Regions from separate parts of the Mesorhizobium sp. M7A.F.Ca.US.010.02.1.1 genome, predicted to be linked through region 3. Evidence: predicted binding sites of a transcription regulator. Region 3 holds the regulator's gene; each other region holds the start of a gene.
The links. The regulator PhoB, encoded in region 3, activates phosphate uptake and scavenging genes when phosphate is short. The targets are predictions, from matches to a motif close to TGTCATNNANCTGTCAT.
Positions count from the first base shown of each region.

Region 1: a site for PhoB is predicted at 2,524-2,540, ahead of phnC (phosphonate ABC transporter ATP-binding protein). Genes of this name have one in related genera too.
Region 2: a site for PhoB is predicted at 1,799-1,815, ahead of EOA19_RS33250 (YdcH family protein). Genes of this name have one in related genera too.

Region 1 covers NZ_RZRV01000084.1:1,030-5,194, reverse strand. Annotated here, with positions in the region: gene phnE (phosphonate ABC transporter, permease protein PhnE) at 1-469, opposite strand, end outside; gene phnD (phosphonate ABC transporter substrate-binding protein) at 527-1,435, opposite strand; gene phnC (phosphonate ABC transporter ATP-binding protein) at 1,587-2,444, opposite strand; gene EOA19_RS34490 (DapH/DapD/GlmU-related protein) at 2,722-3,339, opposite strand; gene phnL (phosphonate C-P lyase system protein PhnL) at 3,336-4,043, opposite strand.
Region 2 covers NZ_RZRV01000067.1:4,932-9,096, reverse strand. Annotated here, with positions in the region: gene EOA19_RS33265 (transporter substrate-binding domain-containing protein) at 1-503, opposite strand, end outside; gene EOA19_RS33260 (IclR family transcriptional regulator) at 631-1,419, shown strand; gene EOA19_RS33255 (DUF465 domain-containing protein) at 1,443-1,646, opposite strand; gene EOA19_RS33250 (YdcH family protein) at 1,886-2,065, shown strand; gene ispG (flavodoxin-dependent (E)-4-hydroxy-3-methylbut-2-enyl-diphosphate synthase) at 2,399-3,649, shown strand; gene EOA19_RS33240 (lytic transglycosylase domain-containing protein) at 3,655-4,165, shown strand, end outside.
Region 3 covers NZ_RZRV01000029.1:14,839-19,003, forward strand. Annotated here, with positions in the region: gene pstB (phosphate ABC transporter ATP-binding protein PstB) at 1-407, shown strand, start outside; gene phoU (phosphate signaling complex protein PhoU) at 434-1,141, shown strand; gene phoB (phosphate regulon transcriptional regulator PhoB) at 1,158-1,847, shown strand; partial or broken gene EOA19_RS24375 (family 16 glycosylhydrolase) at 2,384-3,806, shown strand; gene EOA19_RS24380 (type I secretion system permease/ATPase) at 3,881-4,165, shown strand, end outside.

The sequences.
Region 1 (4,165 bases), on a different contig from region 3:
CGATCAGCCGCAGCACCGGATGCGGCGTCAGATTGCGCGCCGCGATGAAGGAGAACGGCACGGCGAAGACGAAGCCGATGAAGGTCGAGACCAGCGCCACGTTGAGCGTGGTCAGCATCAGCTCGAAATATTCGGGGATGTAGAAGCTGTCCCAGACATACGAGCGGCCAAGCGGAAAGTTGAATTCCTGGGTGCCGGTGTCATGCGGGGAAGCGATATCGAACATCGCCCGCCAGACATCGTTCCAGTCCTTGGGGACGAGCCAGCTCAGGAAGTCCAGCAAATGCGGCAACCGGTCGAAGAAATGCCCGGCATTGGCCTCGTCGGCGAACCACATGGTGCTGCCAAGCGCGATGATGAGAAGGCCGACACCGATGGCGGTGTAGAGCCGGCGCAAGGACGTCTGGCGACGCCAGGCGTCGGCCATCTGGTGAGTGGCGCCGGAAGGGGCTGTCACGGAAAGGGTCATGATCGGACATGCAAGAAGGGCGGCGTTTTCTCGACGCCGCCCTTCCTGATTTCGCCGTTAGCCGCCAATGGCTGCCTTACGGGCTTCGACGATGACGTTGTAGAAGTCCGCCTTGACCGGGACGTAGCCGGTAAAGTCGCCGCCTTCGACGCCTTCGAAGCAAGCCTTGTCCTTCTTCGGCAACTGCGTGAAGAAGTCGGCGAGCTTGGCGGTCATTTCGTCGCCGAGCGCGGTGCGCACGACCAGCGGGCCGTTCGGGATCAGGCCCGAGCGCCAGACTTCGACGAAGTCGTTGGGGTCGACGGCGCCCTTGGCGACTTCCTTGTGGAAGGTGCCCGAGGTGTAGCCGTCCTTGAAGTCGCCGATACCGGAGGAATCGTCCACCGCCACATCGACCTTGCCGTCGCGCACGGCCAGAACGTTGTTCTCGTGGCCGCCGTTGAACTGGGTCGAAGCGAAGAAGGTTTCGTTCGAAGCGCCGGTGTCCTTCGGGATCTGGGTCAGCGGGATCAGATAGCCGGAGGTAGAATCCGGATCGGCGTAGCCGAGTTTCTTGCCCTTGGCCGACTTGATATCGGTGATGCCGGAGGATTTCAGCGCCAGGCCGATCGAATAGTAGCCGGTGGCGCCGTCGGTCTGCTGGGTGGTGAGGATCGGGGTGACCGCCTTCGGGTCCTTGAGAGCGATGCTGGCGTAGCCGGAAGCGCCGAGTTCGGCGAAGTCGAGCGTGCCGCCAAGCAGGCCCTGGATCACGCCGTCATAGTCGGCAGCGGGGAACAGCGAGACCTTTTCGAAGCCGAATTCGGCCTTCAGATGGTCGGCGAGGCACTGGTAGTTGCGCAGCCGGTCGGTTTCGTTTTCGCCGCCGAGAATGCCGACGCGAAATTCCTTCATGTCGGCGGCATGGGCCATGCTGGTCGCCATGGCGAGCACCGAAACGGCGCTGAAAACCATCTTCCTGAACATCTGTAATCTCTCCTGTAGGTTCCGGCCCCGCGCCGGCAGCGTTCTCGATTTTGACAGGTGCCCTTGACGCGGGCTGTCGATCCCAACCGCTCTCTCTTGTTTGTCCATGATCTTGCCCGAAAACCGGATTCCACTTTTCGGGATCATGGACTCAATATCCCGGGAATGCGGGTTCGAGCGGTGCGGCGGATGCGGCGATCTTTCGGCTGAAGGCAACGCTGGTCGAGGTGATGGCCTCGGAGATTTCCTGGCCATTGCTGTCGGCGCCATAGACGAGGCGCATGGCCTCGCGGTTGAGCTCTTCCGGCGGACCATCGAAGACGACCTTGCCGGCGGCCATGCCGATAATGCGGTTGCAATAGGTGCGGGCGGTGTCCAGCGTGTGCAGATTGGTGACGACGGTGATGCCTTCGCGCAAATTGATGTCCTGCAGCGAATCCATCACCACCTTGGCGTTGAGCGGGTCAAGCGAGGCGATCGGCTCGTCGGCGAGGATAACCTTGGGCTGCTGCATCATGGCGCGGGCAATGGCGACGCGCTGCTGCTGGCCGCCCGACAAGGTGCCGGCCGGTTGCAAAGCGGTGCGGGCGATGTCGAGCCGCTCGAGAGCTGCGACCGCCTCGGCGCATTCGGCGCGGGAGAACATGCCGAACAGGTTTGACATGGTCGAGCGGTGGTTCAGCTTGCCGAGCAGCACATTGGTGAGCACGTCGAGGCGCGGCACCAGGTTGAACTGCTGGAAGATCATGGCGCAGTCACGCTGCCAGCGCCGCAGCGGCGAGCCGCGCAACTGGGAAACCTCGGCGCCGCCAAAAAAGATCGATCCCTGGCTGGGATCGATGAGACGGTTGATCATGCGAAGAAGGGTCGATTTGCCGGCGCCCGAACGGCCGATAATGCCAACCATCTGACCCTGTGGGATGGCGATGTTGATGTCGCTGACGGCGGTGTTCTTACCAAATCGGCGGCTGACACCGCGGATTTCGAGCGTGGCGGAATTTGCTGACATGGGGCAGGTTCCAGTCTGGACCATATTGATCGTCAGGCACTCGCCTAACGCAGCCACATGAACCTGCCGTGTCGCGGTGATGTCAGTTTTGTTACGCTCCACAGGTGTGGAGTTATGGCCGGCCCAGGGCCAGCAGGTCCTCGAAGTGCTCCATGTCCCTGAAGCCGCAGAAGGCGGGAGTTTTGATTTCGATCACGGGAGCCTGCTGCTCGAAAAAGCTTGAGAGAGTCATCGAACAGGTCCTGCCATGTGGCTGCCATGACGATGATGTGAAGAATTATCCTTCGTATTTTTCCAGGAAGGCCTCGGCCGATAGTTCCCGGAAATCGTCGAGCGAAGCGCGCAGCCTGGCATGATCCCAGTCCCACCAGGCAAGCGCCTGATAACGGTCGGCGGTGCGGCGGTCGAAGCGCTCACGGATCGGTTTGGCCGGCACGCCGGCGACGATGGTGTAGGGGGCGACGTCCTTCGAGACGACGGCTCCGGCGCCGATCGCCGCGCCGTCACCGACGGTGACGCCGGGCAGGATGGTCGAGCCGTGGCCGAGCCAGGTGTCGTGGCCGATGGTGACTCGCCTGGCGCGACGCTGGGCGAAGAATTCTGTCTCGTGCTCGGCGTCGTCCCAGTAGTCCGAGGCGCGATAGGTGAAATGGTGCAGCGTTGGCCGCCAGGTCGGGTGGTTGGTGGCGTTGATGCGCACGCTGGCGGCGATGTTGGCGAACTTGCCGATCGTCGCGCACCAGACGGCGCAGTCCTGCATCATGTAGGAATAGTCGCCAAGCTCGCTTTCCGACACCCGGCTGCGGTCGGCGATCTCGGTCCAGCGGCCGAGCGTCGAATTCTGCACATCCGCCGTCGGATGGACCAGCGGCGTCTCGGACAATTTCCTGGTCATGCGGCGATTTTTCCGGGAGCGAAAGCGGTGACGTCGATGATGCGGTCGGCAACCGCCTCGCGTACGTCGTGGTCATGGAAGATGCCGAGCAGCGCGACATCAGCCGCCTTCTTGGCGGCGATGAGTTCAATCACGACATCGCGGTTTTTGGCGTCGAGCGAGGCGGTCGGCTCGTCGAGCAGCAGGATCGGATGCTCGGTGATGAAGCCGCGTGCGATGTTGACGCGCTGCTGCTCGCCACCGGAGAAGGTCGCAGGTGGCAATGCCCAGAGTTTCTCCGGCAGGTTGAGCTGCGCCAGCAAGGCGCGTGCCTTGCCGCGGGCAATCTCGCGATCCTCGCCGCGCTCGACCAGCGGTTCGGCGACGACATCCAGCGCCGAAACGCGCGGCACGGTGCGCAGGAATTGGCTGACATAGCCGATCGTTTGCCGGCGCACGGCAAGCACGGTGCGCGGGCTGGCAGTGGCGAGGTCGATCAGCCCGTCATCGTGGCTGACGATGATCTGGCCTTCGTCGACGGCGTAGTTGCCGTAGAGCATCTTCAGGATCGAGCTCTTGCCGGCACCGGACGGGCCGCCGAGCACGGTGCATTCGCCGGCCCTGATCGAGAACGAGACACCGGCGATAACAGGCAATTTGATGCCGTCGCGCAGATGCATGGTGAAGCTCTTGGCGACGTCTGAGACAACGAGGGGCGTCGGCATCAGAAGGTCCTCCAATCGCTGTTGGTTTGCGGGCCAGCACCCCCCTCTGGCCAATGCAATTGCATGTGCGGAATAACGGTGAAATCTCGAAGCGGGTGTTTGCGAGGTGTCGGCGCGAGGCA
Region 2 (4,165 bases), on a different contig from region 3:
ACGCGTGTCGCCGAGCCGCCGGCAAGCAGCTTGTCGAAGGTCTTGTTCTCGGCGGTCGGAAGGCTCAGCAGGGCGACGCCCTCGACGTAGTAAGGCCGGGAAAAATTGACCAGCTGCGAGCGCTGGGCGCTCATCGTCATGAACTGAATGGTGATGTCGACCTTGTTGGTGGTGACGTTGGGGATGCGCTGTGCCGGATCCTGCATCACGAACTCGACCTTGGTCGGATCGTCGAAAAGGCCCTTGGCAAGAATGCGCCCCATGGTGATGTCCATGCCGACGAGTTCGCCGGCATCGTTCTCGAAGTGCCACGGCGCATTGGTGCTGCCGGTGCCGACGATCAGCTTGCCGCGATCGAGCACGGTGCGCAGCAGGCTGTCGGGTGCTGCCTGGGCAGCGGCCTTTTGGGCATCGACGGTTACCGCCGCACCCACGACGCCGGCCGCGGCCAGTCCCGCCATTCCCAATTTCAGAAAATCACGTCTTCCGGATGTGTCGTTCACGGCGACCTCCTTTCGTTTGTGTTCCCCTTGCACAGGCAATACACGCGTCAGTGACGTCGAAGCGATTGTCTCTTACAAGAGACGCATGTATCCTGTACAGGACAGATACTAACACCGGGAATCAACAATGCAAGATGGCAATACCTCGGCACTTTCAGCCGGCGAGAAGATTTCGGGCTCCCGTGAAAAGGGGCTCAACCGGGTGCTCGAGATTCTGGAGTTTCTTCACACGACCCAGCGCGCGATCGGCATTGGCGACCTTGCCAAGGGCGTGAACGCGCCCCGCTCGACGGCCTATACGCTGGTGCGGTCGCTGGTCGATGCGGGACTGCTGGAAATGGAAGGCGACGGCAATCGCGTCTATTTCGGCAAGAAGCTCTATCTCTACGGAATGGACTATGTGCGGGGCAACGACCTGTTGAGGCGGGGGCGCCAGGAGGTCGACAATCTGTCGCGCGAGACCGGCGAGACTTCCGAACTGTGCATGCTGCAGAGCGGCCGCTATACGATCGTCCATGCGAGTCCCGGCACCAGACCGTTCCGCATCAGTTCCGCCACCGGCTTGCAGATACCGCTGCCCTGGACAGCCTCGGGGCGGCTGCTTCTGGCGGGGCTGGAGAAGGCTGAGATCGAAGACATGGTGTCAAACGACGACCTCGTGCTGCCCGACGGGCGCAAACTGCGGCTTGACGATTTCGTCGCCGACATCGCAAAAGCCCAGGTCACCGGCTATTGCGTCACTTCGGGCCTTGTCGATGCCTATACGAAGTGCCTTGCCGCACCGGTGTTTTCAGCGCCGGGCAAGGTCGAGGCGACGATGTGCCTGGTGGTCCCCATCGATACGTCCGAGGAGCGGACCGGCGAACTCATCGGCTTGCTGCGTGATCGTGCCGCAAAGCTTTCGATCGCCGGGTAGCGCGCGGGCGAGCGAATGCCAACTCACGCAATGATGTCGGGAATGATCTTGTCTTCCAGTGCCATCAGCCGATCCTTGAGGAACAGCTTCTTCTTCTTCATGCGCTGGATCTGCAGCGGATCGCAGGCCATGGCGATCATCGCGTTGATGGCGGCATCGAAATCGGCGTGTTCCTGCTTCAGGCGGGAAAATTCGAGGCGAATATCGGCCTGTTCCTGATCGGACATTCTCTACCGTCTGCACGTCTGCGGCGCCCAAAGCTGGGCCTGATTGGGCGGGGCCGGGTGTTTTGTCACCGGCGTGCAGCCCATATCACATTTCACAGTGTCGTGGAATGCTACCACGGATCATTCGACATCGCCCGCGGAAGGTGACACACTGTCACCGTGCCGTCACAGAAGCGAACCTGCGGTGGACGCGCCGTGACGGTTGCAATCGAGGAAAACCATGAAAGGGAGAACCAATCATGTCTCTTGCATCCCATCTTGATGAGTTGCAGCGGAAACACGGCGACATCGAACGTGAAATCGATGACGCGATGAATCATCCATCGGTCGACGACCTCGAAATCGTGAATCTCAAGCGACGCAAGCTGGCACTCAAGGACGAGATTGAAAAACTAAGAGGCAAACCGACCACGCATTGATACCCTCCTGACATAGCCGCCCAATATTCGCGGCCTCTTTTCCCGGCGGCACCACGCCGCCGGTGTGGAGGGTTTTGATTTCCAGCACCGGTCTGTCAGCCGAAGCTGGACTTGCACCCGGCTCAATCTCCGCTTCGGCCGTCGCCCGTTTCGCCAGAACATCGATTGTTTCTGGTCGCCGGCGGCGGGCGATTCCGGCCAGTGGCGACCTGTCGCCATTGACAAGCCATCTTTGCTCCTCCACCTCATGCCCGGACCTCAGCGCATCGGCCCGGGGCGTCGTTGTGCGTCCATGCAGGACACAAGATGCCCCAGAGACAAAAGGCTGCCGGCATGACCGGATATTTTTCCTCTCCTTTCCCCCGCCGCACGTCGGTCGGCGTCGATGTCGGCGGCGTGGTCGTCGGCGGCGGCGCGCCTGTCGTCGTCCAATCGATGACCAACACCGACACGGCCGATATCGACCAGACGGTTGCGCAGGTCGCAGCCCTCCACCGGGCCGGCTCCGAGATCGTGCGCATCACCGTCGATCGCGACGAGAGCGCCGCCGCCGTGCCGCGCATTCATGAGCGGCTTCAGCGGCTGGGTATCCACGTGCCGCTGGTCGGCGATTTCCACTATATCGGCCACAAGCTTTTGGCCGATCACCCGGCCTGCGCCGACGCGCTGGCCAAATATCGCATTAACCCCGGCAATGTCGGCTTCAAGGACAAGAAGGACCGCCAGTTCGCCGATATCGTCGAGATGGCGATCAAGCATGACAAGCCGGTACGCATCGGTGTCAACTGGGGCTCGCTCGACCAGGAGCTTTTGACCCGGCTGATGGACGACAACCAGGACAAGGGTTTCCCGCTGACGGCCCAGGAGGTGATGCGCGAGGCGATCGTGCAGTCGGCGATCCTGTCGGCCGAGATGGCGGAGGAGATCGGCCTTGACCGCGAGAAAATCATCCTGTCGGCCAAGGTCAGCGGCGTGCAGGACCTGATCGCCGTCTATACCGAACTCGCCACCCGCTCCAATCATGCGCTGCATCTCGGCCTGACCGAAGCCGGCATGGGCTCGAAGGGCATCGTCGCTTCGTCGGCCGCCATGGGCATCCTGCTCCAGCAAGGCATCGGCGACACCATCCGCATCTCGCTGACACCGGAGCCGAATGGCGACCGCACGCGCGAGGTGCAGGTGTCGCAGGAATTGCTGCAGACCATGGGGTTCAGGCAGTTCGTGCCGATTGTTGCCGCTTGCCCCGGTTGCGGCCGCACCACCTCCACCGTGTTCCAGGAACTCGCCCAGAACATCCAGGCCGATCTCAGGAAGAACATGCCCGTGTGGCGCGACAAATACCCCGGCGTCGAGAACCTCAAGGTCGCGGTGATGGGTTGCATCGTCAACGGCCCTGGCGAGTCCAAGCATGCCGATATCGGCATTTCGCTGCCCGGCACGGGCGAAATGCCGACGGCGCCTGTCTTCGTCGACGGCAAAAAGGCGGCGACGCTGCGCGGGCCGTCGATCGCCGCGGATTTCGAGAAGATGGTCGCCGACTATATCGAGCAACGGTTCGGTCGCGGCAAGGCCGCGGCCGAGTAGAACCGATGCAGCGTTTCCTTTGGGCAGCGCTGATCCTGCTGTACGGGCTGACCTGGTCGACCCTTGTGCTGGCCGATCCGCCGCAATCCGCCAAGCAGCGGCTGATCGACAAAGTCTGCAATCTGATCCAGGCGCATGCCGACCAGAACGGCCTGTCCAGGGATTTCTTCGCCCGGCTGATCTGGAAGGAAAGCCGTTTCGATCCCAACGCCGTCAGTCCGGTCGGTGCCGAAGGCATTGCCCAGTTCATGCCGGGCACCGCCAAGATGCGCGGGCTTGCCAATTCCTTCGACATCAACCAGGCGATTCCGGCTTCGGCTAGATATCTCGCCGAAATGAAAACCGGCTACGGCAATCTCGGCCTGGCCGCCGCCGCCTACAATGCCGGCGAGAGCCGGGTGTCGCGCTGGCTCAGCTCCGGGGGGTTCCTGCCGATGGAGACCGAAAGCTATGTCTTAGACATCATGGGCGAACCAGCCGACAAGTTCACGGACCGGGCCTATGCCGGAAAAGTCG
Region 3 (4,165 bases):
AGGCCGACATGGATCAGATCGTAGAGTCGAGCCTGAAGAAGGCGGCGATCTGGAACGAGGTCAAGGACCGTTTGCAAGAACCTGGCACGGGTCTTTCCGGTGGCCAGCAGCAGCGTCTGTGCATTGCACGCGCCATCGCCGTGTCACCCGAGGTGATCCTGATGGACGAACCGTGTTCGGCGCTCGACCCGATCGCCACTGCTCGCGTCGAGGAACTGATCGACGAACTGCGTCAGAACTATACGATCGTCATCGTCACCCATTCGATGCAGCAGGCAGCACGCGTGTCGCAGCGCACCGCGATGTTCCATCTAGGCTATCTGGTCGAGGAGGGCGCCACCGACAAGATGTTCACCACCCCCGACGACAAACGCACCCAGGACTACATCACCGGCCGGTTCGGCTGAGCTCAGGCATACGAGGGACGAAGATCATGGGTGAACATACCGTCGCATCTTTCGATGAGGATCTGGAGCAGATCAGCCAGCTGATCCGCGACATGGGCGATCTCGCCCGCTCGATGGTCAGTGGCTCGACCAGGGCTTTGCTCAATTCGGACAATGCGCTGGCGCAGCGCGTGGTTTCCGATGATGCCATCATGGATGCACGCCAGCGCGAGCTGGACGATCGCGCCATCACGCTGATCGCCAAGCGCCAGCCAATGGCCAACGATCTGCGTGCGGTGGTCGGTTCGATCCGCATGGCCGGCGACCTTGAGCGCATCGGCGACCTTGCCAAGAACATCGCCAAGCGCGTCGGCACTGTCGGGCTGAGTGTCACGCCGCACGACCTTTCGCATTCGATCGACGCGATGGCGCAACTGGTGCTGATCCAGGTGCAGGGGGTCGTCGACGAGTATGCCGCCGCTGACGCGGCAGCGCTTGCCACGCTCAGAAACAATGACGAACGCATCGACGTCAAATACACCTCGGTGTTCCGCGAGCTGCTGACCTACATGATGGAAGATCCCCGCAACATCACGGCGTGCACGCACTTGTTGTTCTGCGCCAAGAACCTCGAGCGGATCGGCGATCACGTGACCAACATCGCCGAAAATGCCTATTATGTTTTGACCGGCACGCAGTTGCCAGCCAATCGTCCGAAGCAGGACGAGACGGCAATGTCCGCGCCAGCGGCATAACAGGGGTGACCAGCCGATGATCGCACCACGCATCATGGTGGTGGAGGATGAGGAGCCGCTAGGCGTGCTGCTCCGCTACAATCTTGAATCCGAAGGTTACCAGGTCGAGGTGGTGACGCGCGGCGACGAGGCCGAGATCCGGCTGCAGGAGAACGTTCCCGACCTTCTCGTGCTCGACTGGATGGTGCCGGCGGTTTCCGGCATCGAACTCTGCCGCCGGCTAAGAATGCGCCCAGAGACCGAGCGGCTGCCGATCATCATGCTGACCGCGCGCGGCGAGGAAAGCGACCGCGTGCGCGGCCTCTCGACCGGCGCCGACGACTATCTGGTCAAGCCGTTCTCGACGCCGGAGTTCATGGCCAGGGTCAAGGCGCTGTTGCGCCGCGCCAAGCCGGAAGTGCTGTCCAGCGTGCTAAAGGTCGGCGACATCTTGCTCGATCGTGAATCGCACCGGGTCTATCGTAAGAAGAGCGAGATCCGGCTCGGACCGACCGAGTTCCGCCTGCTCGAATTCATGATGCGCCATCCAGGCCGCGTGTTCTCGCGCAGCCAGTTGCTCGACAATGTCTGGGGCGAAACGATCTACATTGACGAGCGCACGGTCGACGTACATGTCGGGCGGCTGCGCAAGGCGGTCAACAACGGCCGCATGCCTGATGTCATCCGCACGATCCGTGGGGCGGGCTACGCGATCAGGGAAGACTAGGTGGCTGTTCCGTCCCGATAGATCGGGAAAACTCGATTAGCACGCGGTCGCCAACAGCCGGTGGAATGTTGCACTCGTCTCATCGATGGGGAGCGAGCACGTGACGACAGGAGCGGTCATCCTCATCAGGTTTCGAATGACTGCATTTGGACCAAAGCGACAGGCAGCTTCTGGCGTTCCTCGATCTCCCAAACTCTCTATTGGGCCCCGGCTGGCCGCAGGAACCACGGCGAATTACTTGGTACGTCGCCATCTTGCCCGCAGGCTCCGACCAGAAAGCCACGCAAGAATGACTTTGAGTTAATTTAGATATACGTTCGTCGGATGACGCGCATTCTGCAGAAATATACAATTTTAATAAATTACTTCAAATTATTGCGAGTCCTCTCCTCTTTATTCATCGCTTGTCCGTCGATTGTTCAATGCGATCTCGGATCTAATGACGATTCCGTGGAACGATCTCGTTCTTTGCAGCGTTGCTTGGAAGCGGTCGCGGGACCTTTGACCAGGTCGGACACCATGAGGAAGGATTTCTGATGAGCACGGTCTTAAACGCCAAGGGCATCCCTCTTGCCTACACCGGCGCTTCCACTCATTGGTTCTCGGCCACCGGGTCTGGACCGGAACTGCATGGCACCTCCGGCAACGACTCCTTCTGGGGAGACACCGGCGTCACTGTCACGATCTACGGTGGCGCCGGCGACGACTACTATCATCTCTATTCCACCAACAATAAGGTGGTCGAGGATCCTGGGGCAGGGATCGACACGATCGACACATGGATGAGCTACAAGCTCCCCGACAATTTCGAGAACCTCGTCGTTACCGGCACCAACCGATTTGCGTTCGGAAATGCGGTGGACAACATCATCAAGGGCGGGTCGGGTCACCAGACGCTGGATGGCGGCAAGGGAAATGATGTCCTGATCGGCGGCGATGGCGCCGATACTTTCGCCATCTCCAAAGGTAATGGAAGCGATCTTATCTTCGACTTCGGTGCGACCGATGCGGTCCGGCTTGACGGCTACGACTTCACTTCGTTCGATGCCGTCCGTTCACAGATGGTCCAGGTGGAATCGAACGTGATGCTGAACCTCGGATCCGACGAGATCCTGGTGTTCAAGAATACGACCATCGACAAGCTGCAGCCCACCCAGTTCGAACTTCCGATCGACAAGTCCGCAATGACGCTGTCCTTCTCCGACGATTTCAACACGCTGAGCCTTCGGGACGGGCAGGACGGCACCTGGAATTCATTTCTGGTGGGGAGCGCCGAACGGCAGCACGTTGAGCAGCAATGGTGAGTTGCAGTGGTATATCGACGCCAATTATGGCCCGACGAGTTCGGTCCATCCGTTCAGCGTTGAGAACGGCGTCCTCACCATCACCGCCGCGCAGGCGCCGGAGGACATCAAGCCTCTGATCAACAACTACGAATACACCTCGGGGATCCTGACGACCCACGACACCTTCTCGCAAACCTACGGCTATTTCGAAATGCGGGCGGATCTTCCTGAAACAGCCGGAGCCTGGCCGGCGTTCTGGCTGCTTCCGGAGGACGGATCGTGGCCGCCGGAGCTGGACGTTGTCGAAACGCGCGGCCAGGACCCGAACACGCTCTACATGACGGCGCATTCCAATGAGACGGGAGCGCACACGAAGGTTTCGTCAACGGTGAACGTTGCGGATACCGACGGTTTCCACACCTATGGCCTGCTCTGGACGAAGGATGAGCTTGTCTGGACCTACGATGGTGTAAAGGTCGCTCAAGCAGCGACGCCGGCCGACATGCACGATCCCATGTATATGCTGGCCAATCTCGCGGTGGGCGGCATTGCCGGCCAGCCTCCTGACCATCTGGCTACGCCAGCGGAGATGAAGATCGACTACATCCGCGCCTATACGCTGGACGACCTGCAGCACCACCCCTTGGACATCGCCGGCGACCATTCGGTCTAAGCGACGCCCTTATGTTGGGGCCATGAGCCGTTAGGAGCGCGGGAATGATTGCACGGTCTGATCTGCGGGCAGTCTTGAGGCGCGCCATCGCCGATGTCGGCGTTTTTTCGTTCCTCATCAACATCCTGCTATTGGTGATCCCCCTTTATCTCTTGCAGGTCTATGACCGCGTCCTGCCTTCCTCCAGCGTCGAGACGCTTCTTTACCTCTCTGCTATCGCGGTTCTCGCACTCGCCTTTCTCGGTCTCCTTGATGCGGTCCGCTCCGTTTACACGCAGCGCGTTGCAGCCATTGTCGACAACAGACTGGGCGCGAGGACATTCGCCGTCTCGCTGGAGGCTAAGTACGCTGCGGGAGCG